Regions from separate parts of the Anaerobacillus sp. QJM3NY_17 genome, predicted to be linked through region 3. Evidence: riboswitches for the same ligand, from Rfam matches in the RefSeq annotation. Region 3 holds a riboswitch; each other region holds the start of a gene.
What was found. Region 3 has a riboswitch for S-adenosylmethionine ahead of AC0VYV_RS13720 (Na+/H+ antiporter NhaC family protein). Riboswitches for the same ligand answer to the same signal wherever they lie in the genome.

Region 1 (4,342 bases), 810 kb from region 3:
CATCACCTTCACCTTGCTGGTAAATCTGCGGAAGCAGTGAAGCCTCAACATCTGTTTTGAAATCAATATTCTTAGGGTTTTCAGCAATATCTTCAACCGTTGCATCTGAAGCCTTTACGCCTTCTTTTAATGTGATAAGACCCTGTGCTTCAAGTAATGAGAGCATACGTCCATGGTCAGAAACAGAGTTACTCATTATGATCTGAGCACCATCAGGAAACTCATCTAAGCTCTTGTAATCCTGAGAGTAAACACCGATTGGCTCGATATGAATGCCTCCAGCATTCACGAAGTCATAATTATCGTTTTCTTCCATTTGCAAGTCCATATAAGGAATTGTTTGGAAATAGTTTGCATCTAATTCACCATTTGCAAGCGTCTTATTAGGTAGAATATAATCCTGGAATGTTTTAATTTCAAGCTCTATTCCTTTTTCCTCTAACATCGGCTTAGCTTCTTCAAGAATTTCAGCATGGGGGATGTTTGAGGCACCTACTACGATTTTCTTCGAATCTTCACCGTCACCAGAACCTTCGCTGCTTCCGCCATTATTCCCACACGCAGCAAGCACTGCAAGAGCAAGAACTACGATTAGCGATAAAAACTTTTTCATCATAATCTCTCCTTTTCTCCTCATTATCTTTTGTCTATTACTCGTGTTGCAATGTCTCCACAAACCTGAAGAATCGCAACAATTACTAATATCAATACTGTTGCAACAAGTGTCACATCAGGATTATTCCTTTGGAAACCTTCAAGATAAGCTAGGTTTCCGAGACCCCCTGCGCCTACAACACCAGCCATAGCGGTGTAGCTTACAAGAGCTATCGCCGTCACAGTAATCCCTGAAATAAGGGCTGGCATTGCTTCTGGTAGAAGCACTTTAAAAATAATCGAACCATTGGATGCTCCCATTGACTGAGAAGCTTCAATGACCCCTTTATCTACTTCACGTAAAGCAATTTCAACCATCCTCGCATAAAATGGCGCTGCTCCTGCAATAAGGGCTGGAAGGGCAGCATTAGCACCTAGCATCGTCCCTATAATGTAAACCGAAAGAGGGATCAGCAAGATAATCAAAATGATAAATGGTATGGAGCGAAATAAGTTCACGACTCCGGCAATAATACTATTCACAAATTTGTTTTCCCATATGTTCCCTCTACCTGTTAGAAACAACAATAAACCAAGGAGGATTCCGAGAATAAACGTTGCCAGAACCGAAATTGCCGTCATGTACGCTGTTTGTAGAGTGGCTTCCCACATAGATTCCCACCTGACGTTAGGAAATAACGATTCAGTCATTCGTAATCACCTCCGCTTTAACACCTTGGGCCTGCACATAATTCAAGGCCTTTTCTACCACAACTGGTTCCCCTTTAAGGAACACAGAAAGTTTTCCATAAGGACCATCCTGTGTATGAGAAATCTTCCCTTGAATAATGTTGACTTCCACATCAAATTCACGAATCAACTCTGTCACAAGTGGTGAACCTGTTTTTCCTTTCACAAAGGTAAACTGAACAAGTTCTCCATCCTGACTCGTTGCCAGATGTGCAATCGATTCCTTCATTTCTTCAGGCTCGCTTAGCTGATTAACAAAGTCTTTCGTAATCTCTTCCTGTGGATGGTGGAAAACTTCAAGGACAGAACCATTCTCCACTACTCGTCCATTCTCCATAACGGCTACACGATGGCAAATTTTGCGTATGACGTGCATTTCATGCGTGATGAGGACAATCGTTAGGCCAAGTTTCTGATTAATTTCAGTCAGAAGTTCTAGAATGCTATCCGTCGTTTTAGGATCTAAAGCAGAAGTAGCTTCATCACAAAGCAAAACCTTTGGATTGTTAGCAAGTGCTCTCGCAATACCCACTCGCTGCTTTTGTCCACCACTTAGCTGTGAAGGATAAGCTCCTTCCCTACCTTCGAGTCCAACAAGGTTAATTAATTCATCAACACGCTTCATTCTCTTTTCTTTCGGAACACCTGATATTTCAAGAGGAAAGGCGATGTTATCACGTACCGTTCTTGACCAGAGAATATTAAAATGCTGGAAAATCATACCGATTTCCTGTCTTGCTGCACGAAGATCTTTCCCATTAAGAGAAGATAGATTATTACCAGCTACTGTGACTGTCCCATCAGTAGGTCTCTCAAGAAGGTTAAGCATTCGAATTAGCGTACTTTTCCCAGCACCACTGTAGCCAATAACACCAAATATTTCGCCTTTTTTGACTTCAAGGTTAACATCCTTAACGGCTTCCACCTTCCCGGATTTCGAAAAGAAGGTCTTATTAATGCCTTTAAGCTCAATCACATGTCTCACATCCTTTATGCATTTGCATGATCAGCTACCTGAAAAAGGACTTCAGTCCCATGCCTTTGTTCTTTATTTCTGTGCACTTAGAAGCCTAATTCGCTTATCACTTTGTATAGTAAAGTAAAAAAATGCCCTTCTGCTTTGAGCAGAAAGGCATTTGATAAATCGATGTCTTCCTCTCATTTCTCAAAGCAATCGCTTTGCAGGAATTGGCACCTTTTCAAACGAGTCGTTTGACGGTTGCCGGGCTTCATAGGGCCAGTCCCTCCACCTCTCTGAATAAGAGATATATAGTTGTTATTACTTTACTGTGGTTAAGTGCTAAATGAATTCTAGCATGGTACTTTATGAGTGTCAATTACTGAGCAAAAAGTCGGAATAATCTAAAATATATACTTTGAATCCCATTAGAAAACCATCAGCTTATTCGCCTGATGGTTTTCGCTCGTTGAGAAAGTTGTTTATAAAGGGATATTTTCGCAAGATCCGCATTCCCTCCACTAACAACAACACCAATTCTCTTACCTTCTAAACGATTTGACTTGCATAAGACAGCAGCTATCGATGCAGCACCCGCACCTTCTACAAGCGTTTTGTGTCTCTCAAGCATAAAGACAATCGCTGCAGCAATTTCTTCTTCTGACACGGTTAGCATATCATCAACAAGCTCTTCAATAATTGGAAAAGTTAATTTTCCAGCTTCTTTCACAGAAATACCGTCTGCAATCGATTTGACAGATTGAAGGACAAGAGGACCAGTACCTTTAAATCGATTCCATGTCGCAGATGCTTCAGAAGCCTGGACTCCGATGATTTTCACGTGAGGAAAGAACGACTTAATCGCCATCGCCATTCCAGCTAACAATCCTCCACCTCCAACAGGTACGAGAATCGTATCTAAGTCAGGACATTGTTGCATCATTTCGAGTGCAACCGTTCCCTGTCCTGCCATTACTTCAGGATCATCGAAAGCATGAACGAATGTGGCCCCTTTCTCAACACGCTCACGATCCGCTCCACTAAACGCTTCGTTATACGATTCTCCTTCAAGAACAACCTCTGCTCCATAAGATCGCGTCGCATCAATTTTGCTTGTCGGTGTATGGACGGGCATATAAATCTTAGCTTTAATTCCACGCTCTCTAGCAGAAAGCGCCACTCCCTGAGCATGGTTTCCAGCCGATGCAGCAACAATCCCTCGCGCTGCCTCAATATCCGTTAGCGACGCAACTTTGTTATAGGCACCTCGAAGTTTGAAGGAACCCGTTCGTTGAAGGTTTTCCATCTTCATGAAGACATCTTTATTTGTATAATCATTAAGCGTTGTCGACTGCTGAAGCGGGGTCCTGTGGACGGCTTCCAGCAAATTCTCCATTGCTTTTACGACATGAACGTTATATTTCTCCTGGTAATTCCCAACGTCATTCACTCTCCTACAAGTTGTTTTTCTTCATATAATTTAATTTTATCTTCGAGAGATAAAGTTCGAGATACTTCATCCCATCCATTTAACAGCATTTCTTTCCAATAAGGATCGATCTCGAACGACGCATTTAGTCCTTCTCCATCAATTACTTGCTGTTTACTTAGGTCTACGCTAAGTTCGTATCCATCCTTTGCTTTTTGAAAAAGCTCCGAGATCGTTTCTTGATCAAGAGCGATAGGAAGTATACCGTTTTTTACACAGTTGTTATAAAAGATATCAGCAAAGCTTGTCGCAATGACAATTCGAAAACCATAATCTAGAAGGGCCCATGGAGCATGTTCTCTTGATGAACCACACCCAAAGTTTTTACCCGACACTAGAATAGAAGCATGCTGGTATTGTTGTTCGTTCAAATTAAAATCTTCACGCGGTTGACCATCATCATCAAACCGCCAATTGTAAAAAAGAAACTGACCAAAGCCTTGCCGTTCAATTCTCTTTAAAAATTGCTTCGGAATAATTTGATCTGTATCTACGTTAACCTGCTCAAGGGGATAAACGATCCCTTTGTATTTATTAATCGGTTCCAGGAC
Region 2 (4,342 bases), 540 kb from region 3:
TCCGTTAGATAGTAGAGTGGTCATTGTTTTATCTCCGCCCCAAGTAGTCGTTAATTCGACATCAATGCCATGCTTCTCAAAAATACCCTCTGAGAGTGCCACGTATTGTGGTGCATAGAAAATCGAGCGTGTAACCTCAGCTACTCTTACCTGATCGTTTCCACTATTTGTACCACACGCCGAAAGAATAAGAAGAAATACACTTGTGTATATACAAAACGTTATAAACCAGTTTCTTTTCATTATCTATCCTCCACATTTGTCACATGAGGTAGGCTCATGTTTTAGATACTATAGCCTATGTATTTTAAAACAATTGGTGTTTTGAATAGGTAAATTAATGGAGGTAGATAGAAAGAGGAGGATGCGCGAAGTTGAGGTGAATGAGTCTTCAAATAAAAAAAGCACCCGTTAAGGTGCTTTTTGCAATGAGACTAAACATTTGGGCCTGCTTGTTTGATTTCGTCAGCTACATTTGAGAATTTGTCGAAGTTCTTCACAAACTTAGTAGCGAGATCTTTTGCTTTCTCATCATATTTCTCTTGATCTTCCCATGTTTGTTTTGGCTGCAATACTTCTGCTGGAACACCTGGACAATGAGAAGGAATATGCAATCCGAAAATAGGGTCTGTTACTGTTTCGATACGATCAAGTTCTCCATTTAAAGCCGCCTGGATCATCGCTCTAGTATATGAAAGCTTCATGCGCTCTCCGACACCATAACCGCCCCCAGACCATCCGGTATTTACGAGGAAGACTTGAACATCATGCTCCATAATTTTCTCGCCGAGCATTTCTGCATAGCGATGGGCAGGTAATGGCAAGAACGGTGCACCAAAGCATGTAGAGAAAGTGGCTTCTGGTGAAGTGACGCCTCTTTCTGTTCCGGCTAACTTGCTCGTGTAACCTGATAGGAAATGAAACATGGCTTGTTCCTTGGTCAGTTTGCTAATTGGAGGAAGGACGCCAAATGCATCTGCCGTTAAGAAAATAATCGTGTTGGGATGTCCGGCAACGCTAGGAATTGCAATATTAGGTATGGCGTCAATCGGATAGGCAGCGCGAGTATTTTCAGTTAGACTAGTGTTATCGTAGTCTGGTTCACGCGAGCCGTTATCCATCATAACGTTCTCAAGAACCGTTCCAAAGCGAATTGCATCCCAGATTTCAGGTTCTTTTTCTTTTGATAAGTTGATGCACTTAGCGTAGCATCCACCTTCAATATTAAAGACACCATTCATAGACCATCCGTGTTCATCATCACCGATAAGAGATCGATGAGCATCTGCTGAGAGCGTTGTCTTTCCAGTTCCAGATAAACCGAAAAATAGAGCAACATCCCCCTCTTTACCTACGTTAGCAGAGCAGTGCATTGAAAGAATATTTCGCTCTGGTAATAAGTAGTTCATAACGGTGAAAATAGACTTTTTAATTTCTCCAGCATATTCTGTTCCACCAATTAAGACGGTTCGTTTCTCAAAGGAGATAATAATAAATGTTTCTGAATTTGTGCCATCCACTTCTGGATCAGCTTGAAAACCAGGTGCAGAAATGACAGTGAATTCAGCGTCATGTTCTTTTAACTCTGATTCATTCGGGCGGATGAACAGCTGGTGGGCGAAAAGGTTATGCCAGGCATATTCATTAATAACCTGAATGGGTAGTCTTGATGACTGGTCAGCACCAGCAAATCCTTTAAACACATAAAGTCCCTTTTTCTCACCGAGATAGTTCAACACCTTTGTGTAAAGGTTTTCAAAACTTTTTTCGGAAATAGGTTGGTTTGTTTCCCAGTTCACTTTGTTCTTTACGGAATCTTCCTTTACAATGAACTTGTCCCCAGGAGAACGTCCTGTATATTTTCCGGTTTCTACGCGAAGAGCTCCTGTAGCTGATAGTTGCCCTTCGTTTTTAAATAGTGAATGTTCAACCAGTTCAGACACTGATAAATTCACATGTGGATTATTCTTATTTAATATCGCATCCAATAACGGTGAGGAGAAGGAAGCTGTTTTCATACGTTAAACCCATCCTTTTTTAAAGATTTCGTTGATTGACTTGTTTAACTCAAAAATAGTATAACACATTCATTTAATTATTCTATACTAATCTATGTATTTTTTGCATAAAAAGTGAAAAATGGGTGAATGACTATTTCTTTAGGTTGAAATCCTGTCGCCATTATATAGGAAGTGATTATTTTATGGGTAAAGGATTAGGGTAGTGGTTCGGTCGCTTCGCCCTTGAATTCGAACACAAAGCCCGTGTTCTTTTCGGAGGGCTCCAGCGCTTGTCGAAGCTAAACGGGGGCTTCCGCTTTTCTTCATTGACACATCCTTTCATGTGCGTTATTATATGTCGAGAATGGATACTCTTATCCCGAGCAGGCGGAGGGACAGGCCCGATGAAGCTCAGCAACCAACTCCTATACAACAGGATTAAGGTGCTAACCTGCAAGACGATAGTCTTGGAAGATAAGAGGCGAAAGGCATGAGATATCAGCTCCTTTTCCCTCTGATTGTAGGGAAGGGCTTTTTTAATGTCGTTGAGATTGATGACGCTATAAAAAAAGGTAAGACGATAAGAAATTGAATTCGTTCTCTCGTTTCGGCACAGGGTAATAGGGAAATGAGTACCGTATCCATTACAACATAATTAGATAGGATCCAATCCTTAAGGAGGTACTTGAGTGAGTAATCGTCGTTTGTTTACTTCTGAGTCAGTAACAGAGGGGCATCCTGATAAAATTTCAGATCAGATTTCCGATGCCATTCTGGATGATATTCTTGCGCATGATCCAAATGCGCGCGTTGCCTGTGAAACTACAGTAACAACTGGTCTTGTTCTAGTTTCCGGTGAAATTACAACATCACACTATGTTGATATTCCGAAAGTGGTTCGTGAGACGATTCAAACGATCGGCTATACACGTGCGAAATACGGATTTGATGCTGAAACATGTGCTGTTCTTTCATCTATTGATGAACAGTCTGCAGACATCGCTGCAGGTGTAAACGTTGCTCTTGAAGCACGTGAAGGTACGATGTCAGATGATGAAATCGATGCAATTGGTGCAGGTGACCAGGGGCTTATGTTTGGTTACGCTTGTAATGAAACAGCGGAATTAATGCCGCTTCCGATTTCTCTTGCGCATAAACTAGCGCGTCGTTTGAGTGAAGTAAGAAAAGAAGAAATTCTTCCTTATCTTCGTCCTGATGGTAAAACACAAGTAACAGTGGAATACGATGAAGCTGGTAAGCCGGTTCGCGTTGATACCATTGTTGTTTCTACACAGCATCATCCTGAAATTTCACTTGAACAAATTCAACGTAACATCAAAGAACACGTTGTGAAGCCGGTTGTTCCTGCTGAATTAATTGATGAAGAAACAAAATACTTCATCAACCCAACAGGACGCTTTGTTATCGGTGGACCGCAGGGTGACGCAGGTTTAACAGGAAGAAAAATCATTGTTGATACTTACGGCGGTTATGCGCGTCACGGTGGCGGTGCTTTCTCAGGTAAGGATGCTACGAAAGTAGACCGTTCTGCGGCATATGTTGCTCGTTATGTTGCTAAGAACCTTGTGGCAGCGGGTCTAACAGATCGTTGTGAAGTTCAACTTGCTTACGCTATTGGGGTTGCTCAGCCAGTATCAATTGCTATTGATACATTTGGCACAGGAAAAGTGTCTGAGGAAAGTCTTGTAGAGCTAGTAAGAGAGAACTTCGATCTTCGTCCAGCAGGCATTATAAAGATGCTTGATCTTAGACGTCCCATTTATAAGCAAACAGCTGCGTATGGACATTTTGGACGTACTGATATTGACCTTCCATGGGAACAAACAGATCGTGCAGAATCCCTTAAACAGGGTGCCGGAATTTAATTAATTTCTAAGAAGAGGCTGGGACATAACTAGCTTGAAATAATGAAAAAAGGTTCCGTTCAGCGTTTTTGATGAACGGAACCTTTTTTGTTTGGTTATTCCTAAGATTATTGGATCACTCTGCACTCATGGCGGTGTACTTTCTCAAGTTCACCGCCATGAGCGCAAAGCCCATTTCATTTTTGACCTTCTCTTTGCCCCTTACGGACATCCGAGTGAAACCCAAAATAGCCTTCAGAAATCCAAAAACTGGCTCTACATCGATTTTCCGTTGACCGTAGATTTCACCTGTTTTTTCGTCCGAAAGCAGCTCTTTAACCTTATTCTTTTGTTGTTCCCACTTGGTATTGTAATAGATTCTCCGATTCGTGCCATCTTTGGTCTTTGTACATTGTTTACGTAAGGGACAACCGGTACAATCTTCGCATTCATAAACTTTAAATTCTCGTTTGAAGC
Region 3 (4,342 bases):
CACGCCCAAAGCAGCGGGATCTCGGATATGTGATGGATTCGATCCGTGAGAAATATGGCTCAGATGCGCTGCTTCGTGCCGTTTCATACACAAAGGCCGGTACGGCACTGCATAGAAGTAAACTTGTGGGTGGTCATAAAGCATAGAAGGGGGAAGAAGCGTGATTCGTGATCGCGGAAATATAAAATGGACGTCAATGATGTTACCTGAGCATGTGAAAGAGCTAAGAGATTGGAAAACCGAAGAGAAAAAAAGTGAAAAGCCGGTACTTGATGAACAAAGAATGGCGGAAATGAATGAAACAATATGTGAAGCAATGGCCAATCACAACTCGCTTTGTTTTCAACACTTTAGTGGGGGAGAAACGAAAACTCTCTTTGGATATGTGCACTATGTAGATCCACTTACGAAAGAACTGCGTATTATTGACCATAATGAAAAAAGGACAACGATAAAGCTGCTGGACCTTGTGCACGTAGAGTTAGAATGAAAAAAATGGAGTATCCTCTCAGATGTAAAAAAAGTTTTTCATTTCAGGATTGGGGTAAAATAAGTATAAAGTCAAACCTGAATAAGTGAGACCATCCTGTCTGGTTAGAAACGAAGGGTGAATCAGATCAGATGAATTCAAAATCCGGAGTGAGATGAAAGATGCTATTAGCTCAAAATCTTAAACAAAATACGGAAAAGATCAAAGGAATTGATATTCACTATGAATACTATAGAAATGACACAGCCGTCGATCGGCCAGTATTAACGCTTCTTCACGGTTTTCTATCGTCGAGCTTCAGCTTCAGAAGATTGATACCATTATTAACAAAGGCATATACTGTTGTTGCCATTGATCTTCCTCCGTTCGGAAAAAGTGAAAAGTCTAATCGTTTTGTCCACTCTTATCATAATTATGCGGAAGTGGTGGTTGAACTTTTAGAAAGGCTTTCAATTGATCATACTGTTATGATCGGCCATTCTATGGGTGGGCAAGTAGCAATGAGAGCCTCGGCTATGAAAGATGATCTCGTTAGTAAGAATATTTTACTGTGCAGTTCAGGATATCTTGAAAAGGCTAAACAGAGTCTAGTGTATACATCGTACTTACCTTTTTTCTCGGTATACTTGAAAAGGTGGCTTTATCGAAAAGGTGTTAGAGGAAATTTGCTTAATTGTGTTTATGATCCTTCCCTTATCGATGAAGAAATGATGGATGGATATATCCAACCTTTCTTCAATGAGGGTATCTTTCGGTCATTAGTTAGGATGATTCGAGATCGCGAAGGAGATTTGTCAGAAGTTGAACTAAATCAAATTCATACACCTAGCCTACTAATATGGGGAGAAAATGACAGAGTTGTGCCGTTGAAAATTGGGAAGCGTCTCAGTAAGGATCTCCCAAATGCTAAACTGATCATCTATGAAAAAACCGGTCACCTTCTACCAGAAGAAAAACCGGAATCGATTATGAAGGATATTGAGTGGTTTTTAGGAAAATAAAGATTGATCTATTGCAAAAATTGGTAGTCATACAAAGCTTGAACCAGACTAGTTAATCAGGTAAACTCCTTAAAGGATGAGGAGTTTATTTTGATGCAGTTAATCAAAGTTGACTCATCAGAATAATGCGTGATAAAGTAAAGCTCGTTATGAAAAAGTAAAATGAAGCATGCGCTCATTAATAATTGTATATTTCTTATTAAGAGAAGTGGAGGGACCTGGCCCAAAGAAGCTTCAGCAACCTCTGATGATCAGAAAGGTGCTGCTTCCAGCAAGAGAAATCTTGAGAGATAAGTGCAAAAGCCTTCTTCTCTTGAAGTGGGCTTTTTTTATTGAGACAGAATAAAAGATGAAGGAGACATGAATAATGGAGAAAGAAATAAAGGGGAACGGCCTGGCTTTACTTCCCCTTGGAATATTTATTGTGCTTTTTATTGGTACAGCTATCATAACAAAGGACTTTTATAGTATGCCTGTTATTCTCGCTTCTCTAATTGCGGCGGGCGTAGCTCTTTCGATGAATCGAAAAGAAAGCTTTATGAAAAAAGTGGAAGTGTTTTGTCGTGGAGCAGGTAATACGAATATCATATTAATGATTTTGGTCTTTTTACTGGCTGGGGCGTTTGCCGGAACAGCTGAAAAAATTGGAGCAGTAGATTCGATTGTTAATTTAGGTATATCAATTCTACCGGCTAATCTTTTAATCGTAGGTTTGTTTGTCATTGGCTGTTTTATTTCTATTTCGATGGGTACATCGATGGGAACGATTGTAGCACTTGCTCCCATTGGAATTGGAATTGCAGAGCAAACCGGAGTTGCCCCGGCACTGGCTTTATCAGCGGTCATAGGTGGGGCAATGTTTGGTGACAATCTTTCTATGATTTCAGATACTACGATTGCGGCAGTACGCACACAAAATACGCAAATGAAAGATAAATTCAAAGTAAACTTTTTTATAGTCTTGCCAGCTGCTATCGTAACAGCCATTATTTATGGTGCTTTAACGATGGGAGAGCAAGCAACGGTTGGAGGAGATCACGCATTTGATTTCGTTACAATTATCCCTTATTTAGGTGTACTGATCGCAGCGATCGCTGGTGTTAATGTTCTTATTGTACTTGTAAGTGGTACCTTATTTGCTGGGATTGTAGGTTTATATAACGGAACATTTGGAATGAGTGGACTGATCTCCACGGTTACAGAGGGCATAAAAGGGATGGAAGACCTTGCCATGATTGCACTCGTCATCGGAGGGATGATTGAAGTCATTAAGCATAACGGAGGAATACAATACGTATTGGACAAAATCCTGAGCAAAGTAACTTCTCGTAGAGGAGCAGAGTTTGGTATCGCCGGTCTCGCAAGCGTGCTTGATTTATCAACAGCTAACAACACCATTTCGATCATAATGGGGGGGCCACTTGCGAAAAACATTTCCGAAGAATATGGGGTAGACCCACGAAAGTCTGCTAGTATTCTTGATATTTTCTCAGGTAGTATACAGGGCATGCTCCCATATGGGGCACAGGTGCTTGCAGTAGCAGGTCTTGCGTCGATTTCGCCACTCGCTCTACTACCGTATTCAATTTATCCAATCCTCATTGCTATTGCAGGAATTATTGCGATTTTCATCAACTATCCCTCTATTTCGAAAAAGGGCTAAAGTGATAGTAAACAGAATCTTGAATTAAAATTTGATATGAGCATTTAAAAAGCAGGTAGCTCAATTTGAGCTACCTGCTTTTTTTTATTATCCTTCGATTTGTTTTTGAAGATGCACAATTCGTTGAGGAAGAATGTACAAGTATTCAATAAGTGAATCTAGTAAGTCGATAATTAAGTTGGCCGTTTCTTCGCTTGTAGCTTTCTCAAGACAAAGGAGGTTATTTAAATTACTACCTTTGCCTAGTAGGTGTCCTAGTTTTACAATTGGTTCTTCTAAATCAATCTGTTTAGCAAGTGTTTCTAGCTGTTTAGAAAGTGGCTGTCCTAGCTCATTTTCAGATAGAAAACTACCTGTAATGCTCTCAAGAACACGATTAGCCATTACAGCCGTTGCGGTCCAATCCTTCATGTTATGTACATTCACTGCTGAGCGATAAACACGCTCAAGGTCATCGGGTAATCTAGCTGTGCTAGTCAGTCTGCCGAGCGGCTCTCGTGTAAAAGAGGTTTGATGCACGAATAGCTCAACTTCTTCTCCGCGATCATTATGGGACGTTTTAATGAGTATGAAAAGCACAGCTTCTTTACAAATAGAGCAGCGAGAAAGCGTGGAGAACACAGCCTGATTAATTTGATAATCGAACTTCAGTTGAAATGAAGCATCGCTTCCGCATTCTGGACATTCTGTATTAGCTGATTTTGGAAGCTTTGTTTGTCCGTATTTCACAACCGAATTAATAGTAGTCTGTTGTATCTTTCTCATCATATACCCCCTGGATCGATTTTGAGCAACTTGTTGTGGATTGTGTATCTATACTTACATTTAATCATTGAGTTTATTTATTTTGAATTATAAAAAACATATCATCAACTTATAATTTTCGCCCCAAATGGAAATTTAAGGGGGTTGAAATGAATTACTTGTATGGAAATGGAAAAACGAATCAAAAGTCCTTTCTTGAAAGAGAGTAATAAAGTACCAAAATTGTGAATTTATTGACAGATGTGGCGAGCGAATTCTACACTATAGTTTAATGAACGATAGGAGGTATGACTATGGAACAACACCTTTGGAACCAATTATGGAAAGAACATGATCGAGCAAAAGATCTCTTAACATTCGCTTCTTCACACACGCCGGAAATCCCTTCAAAAAGTTCTCAAAAAAATCCAGGTTATGCATCTG
Region 4 (4,342 bases), 360 kb from region 3:
GGTAATCGACCTATCTTTAACGGAAGATAACGGGGAATGGTCAGTGAAGGATTCCAAATCTGAAGCTCGTCCAATCTATGATAAAGTAACGAAAACACCACTTGTTGAAGCAGACATTGATATCGTCAATGCAGTGAAAGAGGATCATGAAGCGACAATTGATTATGTGCGAACAGCTGTCGGTGAAACAACAGCTCCCATTAACAGTTACTTTGCGCTCGTTAATGATGATCCGTCCATCCAGATTGTAACCAATGCACAAAAATGGTATGTAGAAAACAATATTCAAGGTACCGAATATGAAGGTATTCCAGTCCTATCCGCTGGGGCTCCATTTAAAGCGGGTGGTCGAGGAGGTTCGTCCTACTATACAGATATTCCTGCTGGGGACATCGCGATTAAAAACACAGCTGATCTTTACGTTTATCCCAATACACTGAAAGCGGTTCTGTTAAATGGTGACGAACTGAAGGATTGGCTTGAAATGTCAGCAGGCCAATTTAATGTAATCAACAAAAAAGATAAACAGGAACAGCCTTTAATTAATCCTGATTTTCCTTCTTATAACTACGATGTTATTGATGGCGTTACCTATCAAATCGATGTTACAGAATCTGCGAAATATGATATGAGTGGGAGTGTAGTAAATGCTGATGCTAATCGAATTAAATCGCTAAAATACAACGGAGAAAAGGTAACGAAAGACATGTCCTTTATCGTTGCTACAAATAATTACAGAGCGACAGGCGGAGGGCACTTTCCGCACTTAGATGGTTCTAATATTGTTATTGATTCCCCTGATGAAAATAGACAAATTTTAATTGACTATATTCTTGAAAACAAAACAATTAATCCAACAGCTGATCAGAACTGGTCATTTCACACAGTTAATAAGAAGAAACTGAACGTCACTTTTGAATCCTCGTTACAAGCCAAAACCTATGCGGAAAGCATTAAAACGATTCATTTTGTTGATGAAACAGAAAATGGTTTCGCTAAATATACACTCGACTTAACGAAACAGAAAAAAGAAAAGCATCATCATAATCATAAGAGCGAGCACGGCCGCCATCGTTAAGAACGAATTCACGCCAATTCATCAGAATTGGCGTTTCTTATTTTAAGAATTTATCCGATGCAAACAATATTGGAATATTTACTGATATAATGGCATTACTATCGTACAGAAAGGGATTTATATGACACAAAGCCTGACAAGCACCCAAAGAGATGAGCTTTTTTCAGATCTGACAATTGAGCAACAAACGTATGTAATGAATTTTCTTAAACGCGGTAAAAAAACGGCTTTTGCGAATGTAATTGCTAGAAGTAAAGGGCGGATGATTCCAAGTGGGGCAACGGATGAAGAAATCAGGATGCTGCTTGATGATTGGATACTAGAAGATTACATCGATGCGGGCTTCGTTTCAGATGATTTAAAATGTGAGTGCGGTCGCTCTTTACGGTATCAGTATGTTGTTCGACATGCAAAAACAGGAGAAACACGGCGTTTCGGGATAAATCATTTCGAAGAGCATACCGGATTACCCGCTTCCATTGTGAGAGAAGTTGTGAAGGGATTTATGGAAATAGATTATGAGTTGGATGAGCTACTGTTGAAAAGACAGAACGGCTATCCTACATACGACATTCCTGAAGGATTGAACCTTCCACTAGACATTGAACAGCCACTTTCATTAAATCTTCCATTACTAGATCTACAAGAAAAAAGGCTAAACAGTTTAATCAGATCTTATCGTGAAGAAAAAGAAGCTCTTCAAAGAGGAAGCAACACTGTAGAACAAGTAGTCAACCCGAAAAGCAACCAGGAAGAACCGAAACCAGAAGAGGAATTACAAGGCGCTTTTGATTTGTTCGCGGAAGATGTTCAAGAACCTTTACAAGAAAAGACAAGCGAGAAACCTAAGGAAACCTATTTTGTAGGGGACCTTTCATTTACAACACAGGAAGAGGTAGACTCTTATATTCAGCAAGGTATGGAAAGTGCTCTGATGATTTGTGAGCTTTTGATTAAGGAAGGAAAGGTACAAGACAAGAGATACTCCACAAAGAAACCAAAAATTTATTATGCTGTTTGTACCTACCTCGATTCATTTGTTGCATCTGGATCAATGTCAGTCGAGCCGATAGGGCGTGAAGATCGCATCTATCGATTGAAAAGCAAGTGATTATCCTAACATTTCGTAATTATCAGATAAGTGATTGACATTTCCAGTTAACCGGTCTATAATTTCACACATGTTCAAAAATTAAATCAACACTCTTATCAAGAGCGGCGGAGGGAATAGGCCCTATGATGCCCGGCAACCTTTCAACTACAGTTGAAGCTGGTGCCAAATCCTACAGGTGATATCACCTGGAAGATAAGAGGAGGATTATGTTAGCAAACCCTCTTCTTATTGTTTAAGAAGAGGGTTTTTTATTTTATCCAGAAAAGGAGCTGTTACACATGAAAAGAACACTTGAAGAACGATTGCAAGATGGTCCAGTTATTTGCGGGGAAGGTTATCTATTTGAACTAGAGCGTCGTGGTTATTTACAAGCAGGATCATTCGTACCCGAAGTTGCCCTAGACAACCCTGAAGCGCTAAAACAAACGTATCGTGATTATATGCTTGCAGGTTCAGATGTCGTACTTGCTTTTACGTATAATGGTCATCGAGAGAAAATGAGGATTATTGGAAAAGAAGATTTGTTAGAACCGCTCAATAGACAAGCCATCCGCCTGGCTAAAGAAGTCGCGAAGGAACACCCTGAAGAAGAAGCGCTAGTTGCTGGAAACATTTCAAATACAAACTTATTTGATCCTGAAGATGAGGAAAGTAAGGAACAAATTCGGTCAATTTTTGCTGAAATGGTGAAATGGAGCAAAGAAGAAGGCGTAGATTTCATCAACGGCGAAACCTTCTACTTCTATGAAGAAGCAAAAATAGCGCTAGAAGAGATTCAAAAGCAGGATCTTCAAGCTGTAATTACACTCGGACTTATGAGTGAGAACATTTTAAGGGACGGCTATACCGTTGAGGAAGCTTGCCGTTTATTAGAAGAGCAAGGTGCACTAGTTGTTGGCATGAATTGTTTTAGAGGACCTGCCACAATGCAGCCTTACATTGAAAAAATTAGACAGTCTGTTAACGGCTATGTTGGTGCTCTTCCAATCCCTTATCGTACAACAGAAGAACACCCAACATTCTTTAACTTACCAGACGGTGGCTGTGCGTGTACATTGCCAACAGAGACGACCTTTCCAACCTCTTTAGACCCGCTTTATTGCAATCGCTATGAACTAGCGGAATGGGCTAAGAAAGCAAAGCAGGTTGGCGTCAATTACTTCGGACTCTGTTGCGGGGCTTCTCCAAGTATGCTGCGAGAGGTGGCTGAAACAGTTGGCAGAACAACTGTAAACTCGGTATATTCTCCAAATATGGAAAAGCACTTTTTATTTGGAACTGATGAGACATTGAAAGATAACAATACGGCTTATCGAACAAAAGCTTAATTCATAACAACAACCGGAGAACTTAATTTCTCCGGTTGTTGTTTTTTTACCAAAAACCCTATCTGTACACCTGTACTACAGTATTAAAATACATTTTTACATAGGATATTATATCTACTACATTTTTTCTATAAGCTGATTATTTTTGATAACGTTGGCGATGATTAGTAACAGTATCTGTAGAAGAGTAACGAATACAATGATTTATGCATTTGATAGGATAACAGCATTTTTCCAATCACGAAGTCTGAGATTGATTTTTCCGCTATATAAGTTGCTTTCCAAGTAACATTCTTTTCGAATTAAAGGCTTCTTTTATGAAAAACATCATATTTATCAAGTAGTTGTGTTATTATTTTAAATGTGTTTGAATATGTCCATGAAACATTATTGAACTCAAACCACAATGAAAACGAACTGTTTTATAAGCGAGGTAGCCTATGAATAATCAAAATGTATTAAATGAACTCCGCTCCATTTTACCCAGTGCGGAACTGAAGATAAATGAGCCATTAAATGCACATACGTATACAAGAATGGGTGGATGTGCGGATGTCCTTGTGTTTCCTAACACGCTAGAGGACGCACGAGCAGCAGTTGAGTACGCCTATCAATCTAACTATCCATTAACCATTTTAGGAAAAGGCTCTAATGTTATTATTCAAGATGGAGGCATTAGAGGAATTGTCCTGAATCTTTCGTCACTAAAAGCCATTCAAAAAGAAGAAGAAAAAGTTATTGCTCAAGCTGGTGCACGTATTATTGATGCTTCTGAATTTGCTCGTGACAGCAAACTAAGTGGGCTCGAATTCGCATGCGGAA

Region 1: another riboswitch for S-adenosylmethionine. It lies ahead of AC0VYV_RS17765 (methionine ABC transporter ATP-binding protein); the one in region 3 lies ahead of AC0VYV_RS13720 (Na+/H+ antiporter NhaC family protein).
Region 2: another riboswitch for S-adenosylmethionine. It lies ahead of metK (methionine adenosyltransferase); the one in region 3 lies ahead of AC0VYV_RS13720 (Na+/H+ antiporter NhaC family protein).
Region 4: another riboswitch for S-adenosylmethionine. It lies ahead of AC0VYV_RS11865 (homocysteine S-methyltransferase family protein); the one in region 3 lies ahead of AC0VYV_RS13720 (Na+/H+ antiporter NhaC family protein).

The regions. Positions count from the first base shown of each region.
Region 1 is NZ_CM149685.1:3,424,096-3,428,437, forward strand. It holds gene AC0VYV_RS17755 (MetQ/NlpA family ABC transporter substrate-binding protein) at 1-613, opposite strand, end outside; gene AC0VYV_RS17760 (methionine ABC transporter permease) at 637-1,305, opposite strand; gene AC0VYV_RS17765 (methionine ABC transporter ATP-binding protein) at 1,298-2,320, opposite strand; SAM riboswitch class I at 2,500-2,609, opposite strand; gene ilvA (threonine ammonia-lyase) at 2,742-3,752, opposite strand; gene leuD (3-isopropylmalate dehydratase small subunit) at 3,749-4,339, opposite strand.
Region 2 is NZ_CM149685.1:3,154,854-3,159,195, reverse strand. It holds gene AC0VYV_RS16520 (ABC transporter substrate-binding protein) at 1-243, opposite strand, end outside; gene pckA (phosphoenolpyruvate carboxykinase (ATP)) at 435-2,018, opposite strand; SAM riboswitch class I at 2,372-2,481, shown strand; gene metK (methionine adenosyltransferase) at 2,690-3,886, shown strand; gene AC0VYV_RS16505 (IS1182 family transposase) at 4,002-4,342, opposite strand, start outside.
Region 3 is NZ_CM149685.1:2,613,523-2,617,864, reverse strand. It holds gene AC0VYV_RS13735 (Y-family DNA polymerase) at 1-146, shown strand, start outside; gene AC0VYV_RS13730 (YolD-like family protein) at 161-490, shown strand; gene AC0VYV_RS13725 (alpha/beta fold hydrolase) at 652-1,491, shown strand; SAM riboswitch class I at 1,685-1,788, shown strand; gene AC0VYV_RS13720 (Na+/H+ antiporter NhaC family protein) at 1,859-3,154, shown strand; gene AC0VYV_RS13715 (hypothetical protein) at 3,242-3,919, opposite strand; gene AC0VYV_RS13710 (SLC13 family permease) at 4,213-4,342, shown strand, end outside.
Region 4 is NZ_CM149685.1:2,251,575-2,255,916, forward strand. It holds gene AC0VYV_RS11855 (bifunctional 2',3'-cyclic-nucleotide 2'-phosphodiesterase/3'-nucleotidase) at 1-1,078, shown strand, start outside; gene AC0VYV_RS11860 (DUF3895 domain-containing protein) at 1,200-2,189, shown strand; SAM riboswitch class I at 2,282-2,391, shown strand; gene AC0VYV_RS11865 (homocysteine S-methyltransferase family protein) at 2,471-3,520, shown strand; gene murB (UDP-N-acetylmuramate dehydrogenase) at 3,961-4,342, shown strand, end outside.